Linked DNA regions of Flectobacillus major DSM 103. The protein of the gene in region 1 interacts with the protein of each later gene in a pairwise test. Links are inferred from orthologs where the notes say so. Each region holds a gene or a part of one and is shown on either strand. Other genes may lie near its edges.

Region 1 (7,881 bases):
ACTGACAAATTATCGGTTTTTATCTTTTTTGCCTTACCCTCTAAGCATTTTTGTCTGCTTTTTTGTACTTAATTTATGACAAATTGGTCAAAATAAAGGTTGTTAATGGGGCATGAATGAGGCTTTGGTTTGGCAAAACAATAAAAGTGTCATTGAATGGGTGTCTGCTTGTATCGGGGTATGGCTGTTATTGGATAAAATCGGGAGGATTTCTTGCTTTTTTCGTTTGAAATAATAACTTTAAGTAAAAAAAGTAATCATTTATCAGAGTTTGACATCCTTACCACTTTTGTTATCAGAGGTTCAAAAACGTATGTGTCATACTTTTGAGATTTTCCGAATGTTTTAAATAGTTTTAAAAGAAAGGAGGACGCAGATGAGAAATTTAGAAAAAGACTGGCTAACGGCTGGTTTGGTAGATTTCGAGTACAAAAAGTACGTTTTATTGGCATATTTGCAGTCGGTAAAAACCAATTTTAAGGAACAAAAATTATATCCAGATTTGGTCGATTTGCAAAGGCATTACGAATACTCGCTGTATTTTAAGTCTGGATTACAACAAATGGCTCAAAACTTCCCGAAAAGAATCAATGGAATCAATGCCGAAAAATTGCAAGTAGATTTCCGAACAGAAACTCAGCCCGAAAGTGAATATTTGATGGAAATGGAATCTATTACTGATTATGCTTTGCCTCGTTTTAAAAATACCATTCAAGAGGGCGAGGGTTTGCGAGAAGAAGTTGAAAAAAGTATTTCGATTGCTCCTGTAGGTATTTTGCCTTTGTACAAAAATGATGGATATTTGTTTTTGTACGAACCCACAATTAGCGAAACCAGAATCTATCAATATAACCTGACTATCTATGAGAATAACCACGAAAAACGACGTGGCCTGAAAACATTCTATATAGATACCGTAAAAAGAAGTGTGGTAAATACTTTTGAAAATATCAAGATTGATCTTGTCAAACGTTTTAGGCATTTACCCAATCCTGCTACTTATTTGGTGGAGTCGAAGTTTGTGTTACCACTAGAAGAAACACTCTTACCAATAGCCAAGAAAAAGGTTGTTGATGTGATTTTTTAAACAAAATGATTCAGGAATTGCTCAATAAACTAGGGGAGGGGCTGGATAGGCTGGATAATAGAGGAGAAAAAAATAAAAAGGGGAGACATCAATAAGAATGGAGGTTTTGGATAATGAAAGAATGAAATAGGGATAATTAGTAGTGAGTATGGCAACGAATTAGATTGTTAACTTATTGATTGCTTAATTCACTTTTTCTTCACTATTTCATTCTTTCATTTCTTCATTTATTTAGCAGGAGCTGGTGCTGGTGTTGCAGGAGTTCCGCTAGCAGGAGCTGGTGCCGCTGGTGCAGGAGCTGGAACTGCCGCTGGGATAGTTTTGCTAGCTGCTTTTTCTACGTTGATAGAATTGATACCTTCTGCACCGCTTGTTGGAGTCAAAAATTTAGAACCCAATACCAATAAAGCAATTACAACTGCTCCGCCCCAAGTGATTTGCTCAAGGATGTCGCCTGTACGCTGAACGCCAAACATTTGACTTGCTCCTGATGTACCAAATTCACCTGAAAGGCCGCCTCCTTTAGGGTTTTGTACTAATACTACGAATACCAATAATACTGCTACAATGCAAATAATAGTAATAACTGCTCCGAACATTTTTTTACTGTTTTAATGTTAATATTTTTGATTTTTGCCTTATGTTGTAAGCTTTTGATTCATGAATAAATTACCTAAAAGATACACTATTTTGTTCATGGCTCTTGGCTTTACGTTGATGCCTTCTATTCTTCTTTTCAAAAAGCGTTATTGAAGCCCTTTTATTTTATCCGCAAAGTACGCTTTTTTTTCTGGGAATTTCAAAATTAATTTCTCATATACTGCAATCGCTTTTTCTTTACGGCCTTGCATCGTCAAAATTTTGGCATAACTCTCGGTTACAATCTCCTTTTTGGGCCTAACGCTATTGGCAGAAAGGTCTTCATTATTGTTTTTTGTTTCTAATTGACTTTTGCTAGTTCTAATTAAGCCCGGGTCTTTCTGGATAAAGTTTTCGATAATACTTAATTGCTGCTGTTGTTTTTGCAGAATATCCTCAATCAAAAAATCTTCAAAAGAAAGCGACTGGCTTAATAAATCATTGTTGCTAAATACTGGGGTTTCTAAAGCTTGCGTAGCACTTTGTTTTTCTTCTGCCTCTACAATTTCTTTTACTTTGTCGATATAGGCCGAATCTACCTGCACAGTGGGTACAGCAACCACCTCATTGACAAAGCTACCATTGATTACCTTCCGCAAAGCATTTCGATTGATACTATAGGCGGCAGCTTTTCTGATTTTCTCGTTGGCGAGTTCTTCTGGGTAATTTTGGTGATAACCTTTGGCCAATAGTGTATGAGCCAACTGAAAATAAGGAAACTCCTGTGTTAATGCTTCCAAAGCAGCTATATCTTCCCTCGAAACCTCGTTGGGGTTGGCTACTAAATATGAAAAAGATTCTTTGGTCATGTATTCATTGGTTAAAAGCTACCATTCTCCCGCCGTTTTATTAAAAATATCTAAAACGATTTGGTCTAAAATTTTAGGAATCAAGTCTTTTTCTACAGCCGAAACGGTTTGATTTTGAGCAAAATCTTGATAAAAAGAAAACTCTTGGTCAAAGTTTTTATTTTCGTCTTTGGCGTTAGTAAACTTTACTTGTATTCTGATAGTTAGTCGGTTAAGCCCCCCTTTGTCCGATGAAGATGGAGCTTTCGCTTCTACATCATATCCACTGATATACCCTTCAAACATCAAGTCGGGGTTGACATTAGCAATTTTCAACGAAGTATTTCTTTGAAAATACTCTTTCATTTTTTCATTGAACATCAGCGTAAGGTTGGTTGGCCCACCTGCTGCCTGAATAGTAAAGTTTTGAATCTGAATGGTTTTTAGGTTAGGGTCTAAGCTTGCCCCTCTAAAAGAATAGCACCCCATAAGCAACTGAGTACCAATACATAAAGCCATTGCTACGGCAAAAGCCTTTGAGCAAATTTTGCTATTCCTCTTCAATATCATATTGTTTGATTTTTCGATATAAAGTTCTTTCCGAAATACCCAAATCTTGTGCTGCATACTTTCGCTTATTTTTATTTTTGCGTAAAGCCTTGATTATCATGTCTTTTTCTTGTTTTTCAAGCGACAGCGACACTTCTTCGGCTACATGCGTGATGTCATAAACATCGTTGGTGTTGTTGTCGATCGATATGATTTTTAGTTCATTTTCGGTGGGGGCAACAGTTTGGTATTCGGGTGTTTCATAACTACTGGCACTTGGCAAAATCCTATTAGGGTTCATTTCAGGTGCTGTATAGCTTGGGGCAAAATTGGTATTTACAGTATCATTTTCGAGGTTTTGGAACAAATTCTCGTGTCCTTTCAAAATATCGCCATTAACTTCGCCATTGTGTTTGAGAACCTCCAAAAACATTTTTTTTAGTTCGGTTACATCTCTACGCATATCAAATAATATTTTGTAGAGAAGTTCACGTTCGTTGAAGTTATCTTTGTGTTGGGCATCAAAATCCTTTCTTACCAAGCCATTACCAATTTGTTGGCCATTATTCATTTGAAGATAATGACTCAATTTATCGGCATTGAGTACACGGTCGTCGACTTCCAAAATAGACACTTGGTCGGCTAAGTTTTTGAGCTGACGGATATTCCCTGGAAAACGTTGCGAAAGCAATAGATTTTGGGCATCGGGTGTCAACTGAATAGGCTTGATACGGTACTTTTCGGCAAAATCGGTTGTAAATTTCCTAAAAAGAAGTTCAATATCCATACCTCTGTCACGCAGTGGAGGCACAAAAATCGGCACAGTATTGAGGCGGTAATACAAATCTTCTCGGAACTTACCACGTTCTACCGCCTGCATGAGGTTGATATTAGTAGCGGCAACTACTCGGACATTGGTACGTTGTACTTTTGACGAACCTACACGAATAAACTCGCCATTTTCCAATACTCGTAACAAACGAGCCTGTGTTCCTAGGGGCATTTCGGCTATTTCGTCCAAAAAAATAGTGCCACCATCTGTTACTTCAAAATACCCTTTGCGTGCATCGATAGCCCCAGTAAAAGCTCCTTTTTCATGACCAAATAGCTCTGAATCAATCGTTCCTTCAGGAATAGCCCCACAGTTGACGGCTATAAATTGGCCATGTTTGCGTGCTGATATATTATGAATAATCTTTGAAAACGATTCTTTACCCGAACCACTTTCTCCAGTGATTAGCACCGTCATGTCGGTAGGGGCAACTTGTGCCGCTACCTCGATGGCATGGTTTAATGCGGGAGAATTGCCTATAATTCCAAAACGGGCTTTTATAGATTGTAATTCTGAGGTTGTCATATCTCTGTAGTTATGAGTGATAAATAGTGACAATTGAGTTGTGAATACTAAACATGGTTAATACTCACAACTTCCAATAATCGCTTTTCTACTAAATCACCAATAGTTATACTGCTTCTCCAATCAAAGTGGCGGCGGTACATTCTTTTACCAAAACATTTACATAGTCACCTTTTTTGAAGTTTTGTTTAGGGAAAACTACTACTTTATTTTGGTCGTTGCGACCTTGTAAGAAATCTTCTGAACGTTTAGAAGTACCCTCTACCAATACTTTTTGGACTTTGCCCAAGGCCATTTGGTTGCGAGCCAACGAGTGTTTTTGTTGAATAGCAATGATTTCGTTTAAGCGACGTTTTTTGACATCTTCAGGAATATCGTCGGTATACTTTTTGGCGGCAGGTGTGCCTGGGCGTTCTGAATACGCAAACATATAACCGTAGTCATATTTCACATATTCCATCAACGACAATGTATCTTGGTGTTCTTCTTCTGTTTCGGTACAGAAGCCTGCAATCATATCGTGCGAAATACCACATTCTTCGCCCAAAATAGCACGAATAGCGTCGATACGGTTGATATACCATTCACGGTCGTAAGTACGGTTCATCACTTTCAGTACTCTCGAATTACCGCTTTGTGCTGGTAAGTGAATATACTTACAGATATTCTCGTACTTTTTCATGGTATGTAGTACTTCGTCGGTAATGTCTTTAGGGTGCGAAGTAGAAAAACGCACACGCAATTCTGGACTAATAAGTGCTACTCTTTCAAGCAATTGAGCAAAATTGACGGTTTCGCTACCATCTTCAGAAGCCCATTTGTAAGAGTCTACATTTTGGCCAAGAAGTGTTACTTCTTTAAATCCATTATCAATCAAATCCTGACATTCTTTGATGATAGAATAGACATCACGAGAACGCTCGCGGCCACGGGTAAATGGCACTACACAAAACGAACACATATTGTCGCAACCACGCATAATACTCACAAAGGCTGTAACACCGTTTGAGTTGAGACGCACTGGCGAAATATCTGCATAGGTTTCGTCTCTCGACAAGAACACATTAATAGCCTTTTGTCCTTCTTCAACTTCGCTGAATAGATTTGGTAGGTCACGGTAAGAGTCGGGGCCAGCAACAACATCAACGATTTTTTCTTCTTCCAAAAACTTGGTTTTGAGGCGTTCGGCCATACAGCCCAATACCCCTACAACAACGTCTGGTTTTTTCTTTTTAAGAGGGGTGAAGTTTTTCAGACGGTTGCGTACTTTTTGTTCGGCATTTTCACGAATAGCACAAGTATTCAACAAAATAACATCTGCTTCTTCGTATTGTGATGTAGTAGCGTAGCCATTTTCTTGAAGAATAGACGTTACAATTTCACTATCCGAGAAATTCATTTGGCAGCCGTAGCTTTCGATATATAATTTCTTTTTATTTTCCTTGCCAGTTTCGTCAATCGAAATTCTAGCTACTTCCAAAGCCTCTTTGTCTTCGTCTTTAAGTATTTCTAAACTCTTCATGTTTTTGGTAATGCGTAAATGTTGAAAGCAAATAAGCAAATACGTTATCTGAAGGATAGAAAATCTCCTCCATTTGGTGCTTATTTCTGTTGGACTACAAAATTACGCAATTTTGAGTTCAATTCTGCCATTATGGCAGAGTTTTAGGAAAAATTAACTTTTGAGGAATACTGCACCGAATCAGGCTTTTTAGGATAAAAGGGTTAATAGGCTTGTTTTTAAATGCAGGTTAGCTTTCTCAGAAGGCATTGCTAATGAGCTGGCGAATTTATTCACCAGCTATAAAAGTTGAAAGAGCTAGCTTTATAGATTAATAATCCTGAGAAATAGGGTGAATCATTAATTCGTCAATGACAACATGGGCAGGAGCCGACAGAATATAATGAATAGAATTGGCCATATCTTGTGAGGAAAGGTATTTTTCCTGATGAGGGTCGCCCTCGGCACGCCGATGAAAATAGGTATCTACTAATCCCGAATACACAACCGATACCTTGATTTGATCCTTTCTCACCTCTTTTCTCAAGGCCATCGAAAAGGCATCTTGAGCATATTTAGAAGAACAGTACAACGAACCGCCATCAAAAACCCTTTTGGCTACATCCGAGGCAATATTGATGATATGCCCTTTGCCTGCACTCTTCATAAAAGGAATAGCTTCACGACAAAACAGAAAAGTTCCTTTTACATTGGTTTCATAAATATCGTCCCATTCGGCTGACGTGATTTCGGTAGCCTGCTTAAAAATACCAAAACCCGCATTATTGACAAGGGCATCGATACTGCCAAAGGTAGCAAAAAGGCTTTGAACCGAGTTTTTTACAAATGCTTCGTCGGCTACACTTCCTACAAAAATTTCGACTTTAGCACCAAGGGCTGTAGCTTCTTGTTGAACAGCCTTTAGCTCTTGCTCGCTACGAGCTACCAAGCCCAAATAAGCACCTTCTTGGGCAAGTGTCAAGGCCAAAGCACGGCCAATTCCCTTACTAGCTCCTGTAATAAGTACAGTTTTATTTTTTAAAGACATTTTGTTTATAATTTTATGGTTGAATGGAAAAATTGTCGATAACCAAGCAAAAATAGGCTTTTTACGGCAAAACTGCTTTGTTCTGTACTTAATAATGCCTACAAAGCCCGTTACCACCCAATAAAGAAGGTAGTATATTGCCGACTATTTTTTATTTCTTGCTAATTTTTTAATTGATTGGAGAAATTGTGCAGGTATTGGAAATACCCCCAAGAGCTATTGATTGTTTTTCAATTATTTCTTTTGGGCGTGACGTAATAGTATCGACCAAGTTTGAAATGAATCATCTGTTACTAATGAAATGTTTACTCTTGTAAGTTAGTCTTTCTAAGCTTTCTATTGGATTACCCTTGCACTTGATTACTGGAAGAAATTCAAAAAATAGGACTAAACAAAGAGTATCCCAATCAATAAATATGCTATTTAACTATTATGAGTCAAACACGTAAATGGTGGAAAGAGGCGGTCGTATATCAAATCTATCCTCGGAGTTTTAAAGACGCTAACGGCGATGGAATTGGGGATTTACAAGGAATTATTTCCCAATTAGATTATTTAAAAGCATTGGGTATAGATGTAATATGGCTGAGTCCTTTTTATCAGTCGCCCAATGCCGACAATGGCTATGATATATCAGACTATCGGGCTATCATGAGCGATTTTGGTACTATGGCCGACTTTGAGGAGCTGCTCTACCAAGTGCATCAGCGAGGACTCAAAATGGTGGTAGATTTGGTAGTAAATCATAGCTCGGACGAACATTTTTGGTTTCGGGAGGCTCTCAAAGGCAAAGATAACCCTTATCGAGATTATTATATTTGGCGGCCAGCCAGGCGAGGAGGAAGGCTACCAAACGATTGGCTTTCCTTCTTTTCGGGTTCGGCGTGGGAGCTAGACGAGGCTTCTAATGAA
Region 2 (8,910 bases), 2.1 Mb from region 1 along the record:
TACAGATACTCGTTTGCAGCTCAAACTGACAACACCTGTTAACGAGAAAACAGGTATTGCCAAAATTAAGATAGCCTATGCTTTCAAAATACCTAAATATGGATCAGATCGTGTTGGTATGCACGAAGCTCAACAAGGTACAATTTACGAGATTGCCCAGTGGTATCCTCGTATGGCCGTTTACGACGATATTGAAGGCTGGAATGTGTTGCCATATTTAGGAGCAGGCGAGTTTTATTTAGAATACGGCAACTTTGAGTATGCCGTTACAGTGCCAGCTTCGCATATTGTTGTGGGCTCTGGCGAGCTTATCAACCCTAACGAATGCTGGACAGCCGAGCAGTCAAAACGCTTGGCTCAAGCTTCTAATAGCGACAAAACTGTCATCATCAGAAGTAAAGATGAAATCACAGAAGGTAATTCTCGCCCAAAAACAGAAGGCAAAATCACATGGAGATTCCGTTGTAATATGGCTCGTGATGTGGCCTTTGCTTCGTCAAAAGCATTTGTTATAGATGCGGCCAAAATTAATTTACCAAGTGGCAAAAAATCCTTAGCTATGTCGGCCTATCCTGCCGAGGCTGGTGGAGAAAAAGGTTGGGGACGCTCGACCGAATATGTTAAAGGTTGTTTAGAGTATTACTCAAAATGGCTCTATGAGTATACCTATCCAGTAGCCACCAACGTAGCGGGTTCTATTAGTGGTATGGAATATCCTGGCATAGTTTTTTGTGGCAGTACTAGCCGTACCGAAAGCCTTTGGGGTGTAACTGACCATGAGTTTGGTCATAACTGGTTTCCTATGATTGTAGGTTCTAATGAAAGAAAATTTGCTTGGATGGACGAAGGTTTTAATACTTTTATCAACTTCTATTCGACCGATAATTTTAACAATGGCGAATACAAAAGTAATAAAATTGATATGCACCAATTGGCCAAACAGTTATTCCGTGATACCGCCGAGCCTATAATGAATATTCCAGATGTTATTCAGGCTAGTGGATTAGGATATGAGGCTTATTACAAACCTGCGATTGGACTAAAATTATTGCGTGAGCAAATTTTGGGTGAAGAGCGATTTGATTATGCGTTCCGTGAATATATCAAACGCTGGGCTTTTAAGCACCCAACTCCTTATGACTTTTTCAAAACAATCGAAGATGCTGCTGGCGAAGACCTTTCTTGGTTTTGGCGAAGTTGGTTTTATGAAACATGGAAGCTTGACCAAGCCGTAAAGGATGTTCAGTACATAGAACAAGACCCTAAGAATGGTGCTATTATTACTATCGAAAACCTTGAAAAAATGGCCCTACCAGCTACAATAGACCTAGAAATGGTTGGTGGAACAAAGGAAAGAGTTACTCTTCCTGTAGAAATTTGGCAAAGAGGTGGTACATGGACTTTCAAAAGCTCAACAACCTTACCACTAAAGTCTGTTACTATCGACCCAGACCATGTTTTACCCGATTTTAATTCAAAAAATAATACATGGAGACCTTTAAATTATAAAGCTCCAAAACCAAATTAATATTGTATTACACTCATCATAAATACAAGGCTATCATGACAAAACAATAGCCTTGTATTTGTTACAAGAGGATTAAATAGATTATTGCTTTTTCGATTAGTTATCATTCACTAAGATTATTGTTATGAGTAACGTCTTTACGAATACTTTCGACTTCAAGGTTTTCAAACAGATATGGAAATCGGAAGATTTGAGCAGTGACAAAAAGATGCTTGAGACGTTGACAAAAGATAACCCACTTTTACATGATACTTTATTGATGCAGGGTATTGCAATGGCTGTCATAGACACCACTACCTTACAATACGCCCTAATTCTAGGCGATGTTGACAAAGTATGTGGCTGGTCTGCCGACTATCTATACAAAGTTGGAATGGAAGGCTTCGTCAATCAATTTTTACCTCAAGATAAATTAGGACTTATCGAGATTTCAAAAAAAATCAACAGTTATTTACTCTCCCTAGAGAACCAACAGTTAAGGTCGTTTCGGGCTATTTATGATTATAGAATTGAACGGAAAAATGGGGCTACCACAAGGATATGCCAAGAAAACCTTATTTTGAAAGTCAATGAAGAAAAACAGGCTATCTATACGTTAGCTTATATCTCGGATATTACCCATTTCAAGAAAGACGGAAAGCAACACCTACTTCTTTCTGGAGGAAATACTGATATTTTATTAGAAATTGATAATAATCTCAGTACTTGTCAAAAATTGCCTTTACTAACCAAAAGAGAACTCGAAATTGCCAAACTTTTAGGGCAAGGCCGGCTCAGCGAGCATATTGCCCAAGATTTGTTTATCAGTGTCAATACTGTGAATAAACATCGCCAAAACATGTTACGAAAGCTAGGCTTAGCCGACACCCTTGAATTGATTAATTTTCTTAAAATATACCGACTAATCTAACAACACACTCTTCTAAATTTGCTTTCAATGAAAAATACCGATTGGCTCGCCATTGCTCAAAGAATACAATCTATTGCTCAGGCAGGCATATTTTACGCACAAGATAAACCCTTCGACCTTGAACGCTATCAGGAATTATCGGATTTGAGTATCAAAATTCTACAAAACCTCAGCGACGAGCCTATCGAAAAAATCACACGTTTATTTGCTAGCGAACGTGACGGATACCAAACGCCCAAAGTAGATGTTCGTTCGGTAATTTTCAATGACAATGGAGAAATCCTGTTGGTAAAAGAAAATGTCGATGGCAAATGGTCACTTCCTGGAGGTTGGGGCGATGTAGGTTATTCGCCCTCGGAAGTAGCCGAAAAAGAAGCTTGGGAAGAAACTGGGCTAAAAGTAAAAGCTCAAAAACTTTTGGGTGTATTTGATAAGAAAAATCATCCGCACCCTCCTCAAGCATGGTATGTGTATAAGCTGTTTATCCTTTGTGAAATCGTTGGCGGAACATTGGCCGCACATACACAAGAAACATCAGAAGTTGCATTTTTTACACTCGAAAACCTCCCTCTGCTGTCTGAAGATAGGATTGTAAAAAATCAAATAGAAATGATGTTTGACTATTACAAAAACCCCAGCAAACCCGTTTATTTTGACTAGATAAGTTTCTACAAAAAATCCTTTCTGAAACTTATCTATCAGAAAGGATTTTATATAAATTATTTTGCTATCGCTTTATAACAGGAACGGTTACCTCTACCACCGAGCTAACCTCTGTTCCTTTGTATTGAGCTGGTAGCCAATTGGGCATATCCTGCAAGGCATTAAGTACCTCTTCACTACTCTGGTAATCGGCCATTTTCATCAACTTAAAAGCTTCAGGTTTTCCGTTTTTCTTGACAACAAACTGTACTATTACTTGTTCCTGTTTTTCTTTGAGTTGAGCTTTCCTAGAGGCCTTTACGTTTTTTTCTAAATATTTTTTAAAAGCATCGCTTCCACCATGAAAAACAGCTCTTTGGTCGGGTTTAGTAAATATCGAATCACTAAGAGCTGCTTCTTCTAAAAGCGATAAAACCCTTATTCCACCAGCATAATATTGCTTTTTTTCTTCCTCTGTAAGCGTTACTTCTGCTGCGGCTTCCTTAACCACATAATCATAAATTCCTCCTGTAGTAGCCACTGTAGGTTCAGCTTGGGGAGCTGCCACAACAACCGTTTTGGGGGAAGGAGTCATCACAAGCAGAGGCTTTTGTTGGGCTTTTTGTCCTTGTAATTGCTTAATTTGGTTTTCCTCAAGCTCCAAATCATCAGGCAAAGATACCTCGGCCAGAGGAGTATCTTTTATAACCCAGTTGGGCGTTTCAGACACCGATTCAACCAAATACATTGACGCAAACAAATTTGATGCTAACAAGTTAGCAACATTAGATAAACTTATATTGGTAAGGTTACAAAGAACATAAACATCAACATCAGTACCTTGCAACTTAAATCCATTGACTATGTTTTTTTTTGAAGACTGAGAAAAAGAAGCGGATAATGAGACAAACAATATCAATATACTTTGTAGTATAATTTTTTTCATGGCGTTATAATATTTTATTCAGGTCTTGTAATTACCTACACAAATTTTATGCCACTAGACTCTAGAAAATCAAGAAATTCACTAGATTTATACTACCTACTGTATTATCAACTGATAATCAGACCTATACTTCCCCACAAATATTCTACTATTTGTGGGGTTTAGATTAATATTTGAGAGTTAGGACAGTATCTTTTTTAAAGAATCTTTTTACAGTTACGTTCAAATCTCCCTCTTTCTTGACCAAGGTATTATTGGGGCCTATTTTATCCCAAAAATCGGTTTTTTCACCTACTAAATCTACGGTATTTTTCTCGTAAGTAGTATCATTAATCATCTTTGTCATTTCAATGTAATAATGAATATTGTCGGACGAAATAACGTTGGCCCATTTCTTGGTCACTTTTCCGTTCCAAACCATCTCTTTTACATCACTAGCTCCCGTAATAGTACGGTGCGTATTTTTTTTATCCATCACATAGTCAACCCCATAAGCCACCAATGCAATTAAAAAAGCGATAGGTGTAATTTTACCACTCAAAGGGCTTTTCTCGGGTCTTGACGAAGAATTACTTGCTCCACCGCCCAAATTTCCAAAAAGGGGCATTTTTAGCTTTTGACGAGGAGGACGGCGACGAGGGGGTGTTTGTTCCATGATATTCAGTTACTTATGTAAAAAAAAGTGTTTTGGGAATCTTCAAAGATACGACCAATTCTGTTTTGGCTACAATATTAATTATAACGAAATTGTTTTTAAAAGGTTCTAATGAACTAAATTTGTAAGTATTTAATTTTCTGTACGTAGTAGAATAGGGAGTTTAAATGCTATTCTTATCAAAAAAGAACCCTATTTATTAATCAAATCTCTAAAGATTAACGACAAAGAGCAAAATGATAAATTACTTAACCAAAGCAGTCACCAAGTTTTTTGGCACAAAGTCAGAACGTGATATTAAGGAACTATTACCTATCGTAGAAAATGTTAAGGTAGAATATGCCAAGCTTTCAAGCTTAACAGACGATCAATTACGTCAAAAAACGGCTGATTTAAAAGCCCTTATTCAAGAACGTTTGGCCAAGTTTGATGCAGATATTTCTGACCTTAAAATGGAAATAGAAGCCAACCCCGAAATGTCTGTAGATGCCAAAGAAGGTATCTTCAATGAAGTTGACAAACTAGAATTAGAACGTAATAAAGAATTAGAGGTTGTTTTGATGGACATCCTTCCACAAGCTTTTGCTATTGTAAAAGAAACTGCCCGAAGGTACACCGAAAACAAAAAACTAGAGGTTACGGCCACTGTTCACGACAAATTTATTGCTGCGAAAAAGAAAAACGTTGAAATTGTAGGCGATACCGCTATCTGGCATAACAAATGGACGGCCGCTGGCAACGAAATCGAGTGGAACATGATTCACTACGATGTACAGTTGATTGGGGGTATTGTTTTACACCAAGGTAAAATTGCCGAAATGGCAACGGGGGAAGGTAAAACGTTGGTTTCGACCCTGCCTTCTTTCTTGAATGCTTTGGCAGGCAAAGGTGTTCATTTGGTTACGGTCAACGACTACCTTGCCAAACGTGACTCGGAATGGAACGCTCCTTTATTTGAATTTCATGGATTGACCGTTGACTGTATCGACAAGCACGAACCTAATACCGACGAAAGACGACAAGCGTATTTGGCCGACATTACTTATGGTACTAACAACGAATTTGGCTTTGACTACCTCCGTGACAACATGGCTCGTAGCCCCGAAGAACAAGTTCAACGTAAGCACCACTTCGCTATGGTCGATGAGGTTGACTCCGTGTTAATTGATGATGCCCGTACGCCATTAATCATCAGTGGCCCAATGGCTCGTGGTGACGAACAAGACTTTGAAATCTTTAATCCTTTGGTAGCCCGTTTGGTTGAGCAACAAAAAAGAATTGTACAAGACCAATTGGTAGAAGCCAAAAAACTTATTGCCGCTGGCAAGAAAAAAGAGGGTGGTTTGGCTTTATTCCGTGCTTACAGAGGGCTTCCCAAAAGCCGTCCATTAATTAAGTTTTTGGGCGAAACAGGTACAAAACAAATCATGCAAGAAACAGAGGGTATCTATTTGGCTGAAAACCAAAAATTGATGCCTGAGGCTGATGCTCCGTTGATGTTTACGATTGAAGAAAAAAATAATCAAGTTGAAATGACCGAAAAAGGACTTGATTTTATGGCTCGGATGATTGATGATGCCAACTTCTTCGTAATTCCAGACCTTTCTGTAGATTTGAATGCTATTGAAAAAGACGAAACAATCAATGAACATGAGCGTCTAGTAAAAAAAGAAGCTCTAATTCGTGATTATTCTGCTAAAACACAGCGTATTCATACAGTAAGTCAATTGTTGAAGGCTTACACTTTGTTTGAGAAAGATACCGAATATATTATCGACGAAGGCAAAGTGAAAATCGTAGATGAACAAACTGGCCGTATTATGGATGGCCGTAGATATTCGGACGGATTACACCAAGCTATCGAGGCCAAAGAAAACGTAAATATCGAAGATGCTACTCAGACTTACGCTACAATTACGCTTCAAAACTATTTCCGTATGTACCACAAGCTTTGCGGTATGACGGGTACAGCCGAAACTGAAGCAGGCGAATTCTGGACAATCTATAAATTGGACGTAGTAACGATACCAACCAATAGAAAAATCTCTCGCCTCGACCACGAAGATAAAGTTTACAAAACAGTTCGTGAGAAATATAATGCTGTAGCTCAAGAAATTCAGGAGCTTGTAGATGCTGGTCGTCCAGTACTTGTAGGTACAACTTCGGTCGAAAACTCTGAGTTATTGAGTAGAATGTTGGCTATTCGCAAAATTAGCCACAATGTATTGAACGCCAAGCAGCACGCTCGTGAAGCCGAAATCGTTGCAGAAGCAGGTCAATCGGGCAAAGTAACCATTGCTACCAACATGGCCGGTCGTGGTACAGATATTAAGCTATCGCCAGAAGCTAAAAAAGCGGGTGGTTTGGCCATTGTAGGTACAGAGCGTCACGAATCTCGCCGTGTCGACCGCCAGTTGCGTGGTCGTGCAGGTCGTCAGGGGGATGTTGGTTCATCTCAATTCTTCTTGTCGCTCGACGACGACCTTATGCGTAAATTTGGTTCTGACCGTATTGCCAAAGTAATGGACCGTATGGGTATGGAAGAAGGAGAAGTAATCCAACACTCTATGATTACGTCGTCGGTAGAAAGAGCTCAGAAAAAAGTAGAAGAAAATAACTTTGGTATCAGAAAGCGTTTGTTGGAATATGACGACGTTATGAACTACCAACGTAATGCCATTTACAAACGTCGCCAAAATGCTTTGTTTGGCGAGCGGTTAGCATTGGATATTGCCAACAATATGTATGATGTTTGCTCGGAAATTATCCAGAACAATATTTCTTTTGAAGAGGTAGAACTGCGTTGTATTGATATTTTGGGTATCGAGCCACCTTTCCAACGTGAAGAATTCACCAAGCTTAATACACAACAACGCACAACTCGCTTGTACGATGTTGCCGAGAAGCATTACCACGAAAAGAATAAACAACTTGCCGAAAAAGTAGTTTTATTTGCACAAGAAGCCATTTCGCAAGGCTATTCAGGTATTCAAGTACCTATTACCAATGGTACTTTAGTAACGGGCTTGTTTGCCGATGCCAGAGAAACAATTGAAACAAAAGGCAAAAAGGTAATTGCTGAAATGGAGAAATTCATTGCTCTTAGCCTTATCGACCAAGAATGGAAAGAACACCTCCGTGACATGGACGATTTGAAGCAATCAGTACAAAATGCTGTTTTTGAACAAAAAGACCCACTATTGATTTACAAATTTGAAGCTGTTAAATTATTTGAACGTTTCCTAAGCAGAATCAATACCGATACTGTTAGTTTCTTGATGAAAGCAGATATGCCCGAAGCTCAACAAGCCGAGCAACCTGCCCCACAAGTAAAAGCAGCTCCACAACCTAAATTACAATTACAGAAAGAAGAAGCTATTTCTTCACTGGTTGGCGGTTTGGCAGGGGGCTTAGGTGGCGAAAACGACTATATCGACCCAAGTGCTGGTCAAAACGTTGAAAAAGTAGCTCCACGTCAGGCAATCAAAATAGCCGACCGCAACCAAAGAGTTACGGTACAATACAAAGACGGAAGCATTAAAGAAAATGTCAAATACAAAACCGTAGAGCAAGACGTTGAAAAAGGAATTGCAGTGGTTATTGCATAATAAAACAAAAAACGCCCGTAAAACGGGCGTTTTTTTGTGAATTAACCATTTTTATATTAAAGTCATATCCGCCTTTGGTTGGCTTCAACGTAATCGGATTTCTATTTTTAGCTACTTCACAAAAGTACAACATTTATAAGTTTTTCACAAAGTACTTATCACTTTGCCACTCAAACATACAGTTGTATTTTATCTATTTAGGGCATCCACTTAATAAATAGTCCCCAAAAGCAATTGTTTTCTTTGTAATATTCCTTTATTTTTGAATCTAGGTTACATATTATTTCCATAATTCTTTCCTTGAAAATCATCGTTTTTACAATTCTTGCCAATATACTTGGTATTGTAAAAAAAAATCCCATAAATATTATATTACGTTTAAATTAGGTAGAATACCCCCTGTCAGAAAATAACCAACATACAAATATTTTATTTTATAATAATAGCCCATTTGAAATTTATCTCAATAACTTATGAGTCAATTGCTACAATTAGATACATTTAGCTCAGATGCAGGGGATTTAACTGTATTTGAAAAAGTTCTACCAGGAACCATAAAAAGAGTTTTCTATATTCAAGGAAAAGAAAATGCGATAAGAGGTGGACATCGGCATAAAAAAA

What was found.
Region 2: the proteins of secG (region 1) and secA interact in binary tests that used the Escherichia coli proteins (3 or more experiments, as listed by UniProt). The link is inferred for Flectobacillus major DSM 103 from one-to-one orthologs.

What each region holds. Positions count from the first base shown.
Region 1 is NZ_KE386491.1:2,549,792-2,557,672, reverse strand. What follows is about bases 1-2,923. They hold secG (preprotein translocase subunit SecG), read right to left. Parts: upstream 1,687-2,923; coding sequence 1,315-1,686; downstream 1-1,314. Other genes in these bases: lptE (LPS assembly lipoprotein LptE), read right to left, coding at 2,554-2,923; FLEMA_RS76120 (DUF8458 domain-containing protein), read right to left, coding at 1,834-2,535; FLEMA_RS0117115 (hypothetical protein), read left to right, coding at 377-1,087. In the rest of the region: more of lptE, read right to left, coding at 2,924-3,084; FLEMA_RS68835 (sigma-54 interaction domain-containing protein), read right to left, coding at 3,065-4,420; tRNA (N6-isopentenyl adenosine(37)-C2)-methylthiotransferase MiaB, read right to left, coding at 4,527-5,942; FLEMA_RS68825 (SDR family oxidoreductase), read right to left, coding at 6,253-6,969; FLEMA_RS0116925 (glycoside hydrolase family 13 protein), read left to right, coding at 7,402-7,881. UniProt on the Escherichia coli protein: Subunit of the protein translocation channel SecYEG. Overexpression of some hybrid proteins has been thought to jam the protein secretion apparatus resulting in cell death; while this may be true it also results in FtsH-mediated degradation of SecY.
Region 2 is NZ_KE386491.1:404,778-413,687, reverse strand. Bases 4,538-8,489 are described here. They hold secA (preprotein translocase subunit SecA), read left to right. Parts: upstream 4,538-4,917; coding sequence 4,918-8,289; downstream 8,290-8,489. Other genes in these bases: FLEMA_RS0103665 (hypothetical protein), read right to left, coding at 4,538-4,681. Also shown: FLEMA_RS0103685 (M1 family metallopeptidase), read left to right, coding at 1-1,528; FLEMA_RS0103680 (response regulator transcription factor), read left to right, coding at 1,653-2,438; FLEMA_RS0103675 (NUDIX hydrolase), read left to right, coding at 2,466-3,098; FLEMA_RS67390 (hypothetical protein), read right to left, coding at 3,166-4,026; more of FLEMA_RS0103665, read right to left, coding at 4,193-4,537; FLEMA_RS0103645 (sugar 3,4-ketoisomerase), read left to right, coding at 8,763-8,910. UniProt on the Escherichia coli protein: Required for protein export, interacts with the SecYEG preprotein conducting channel.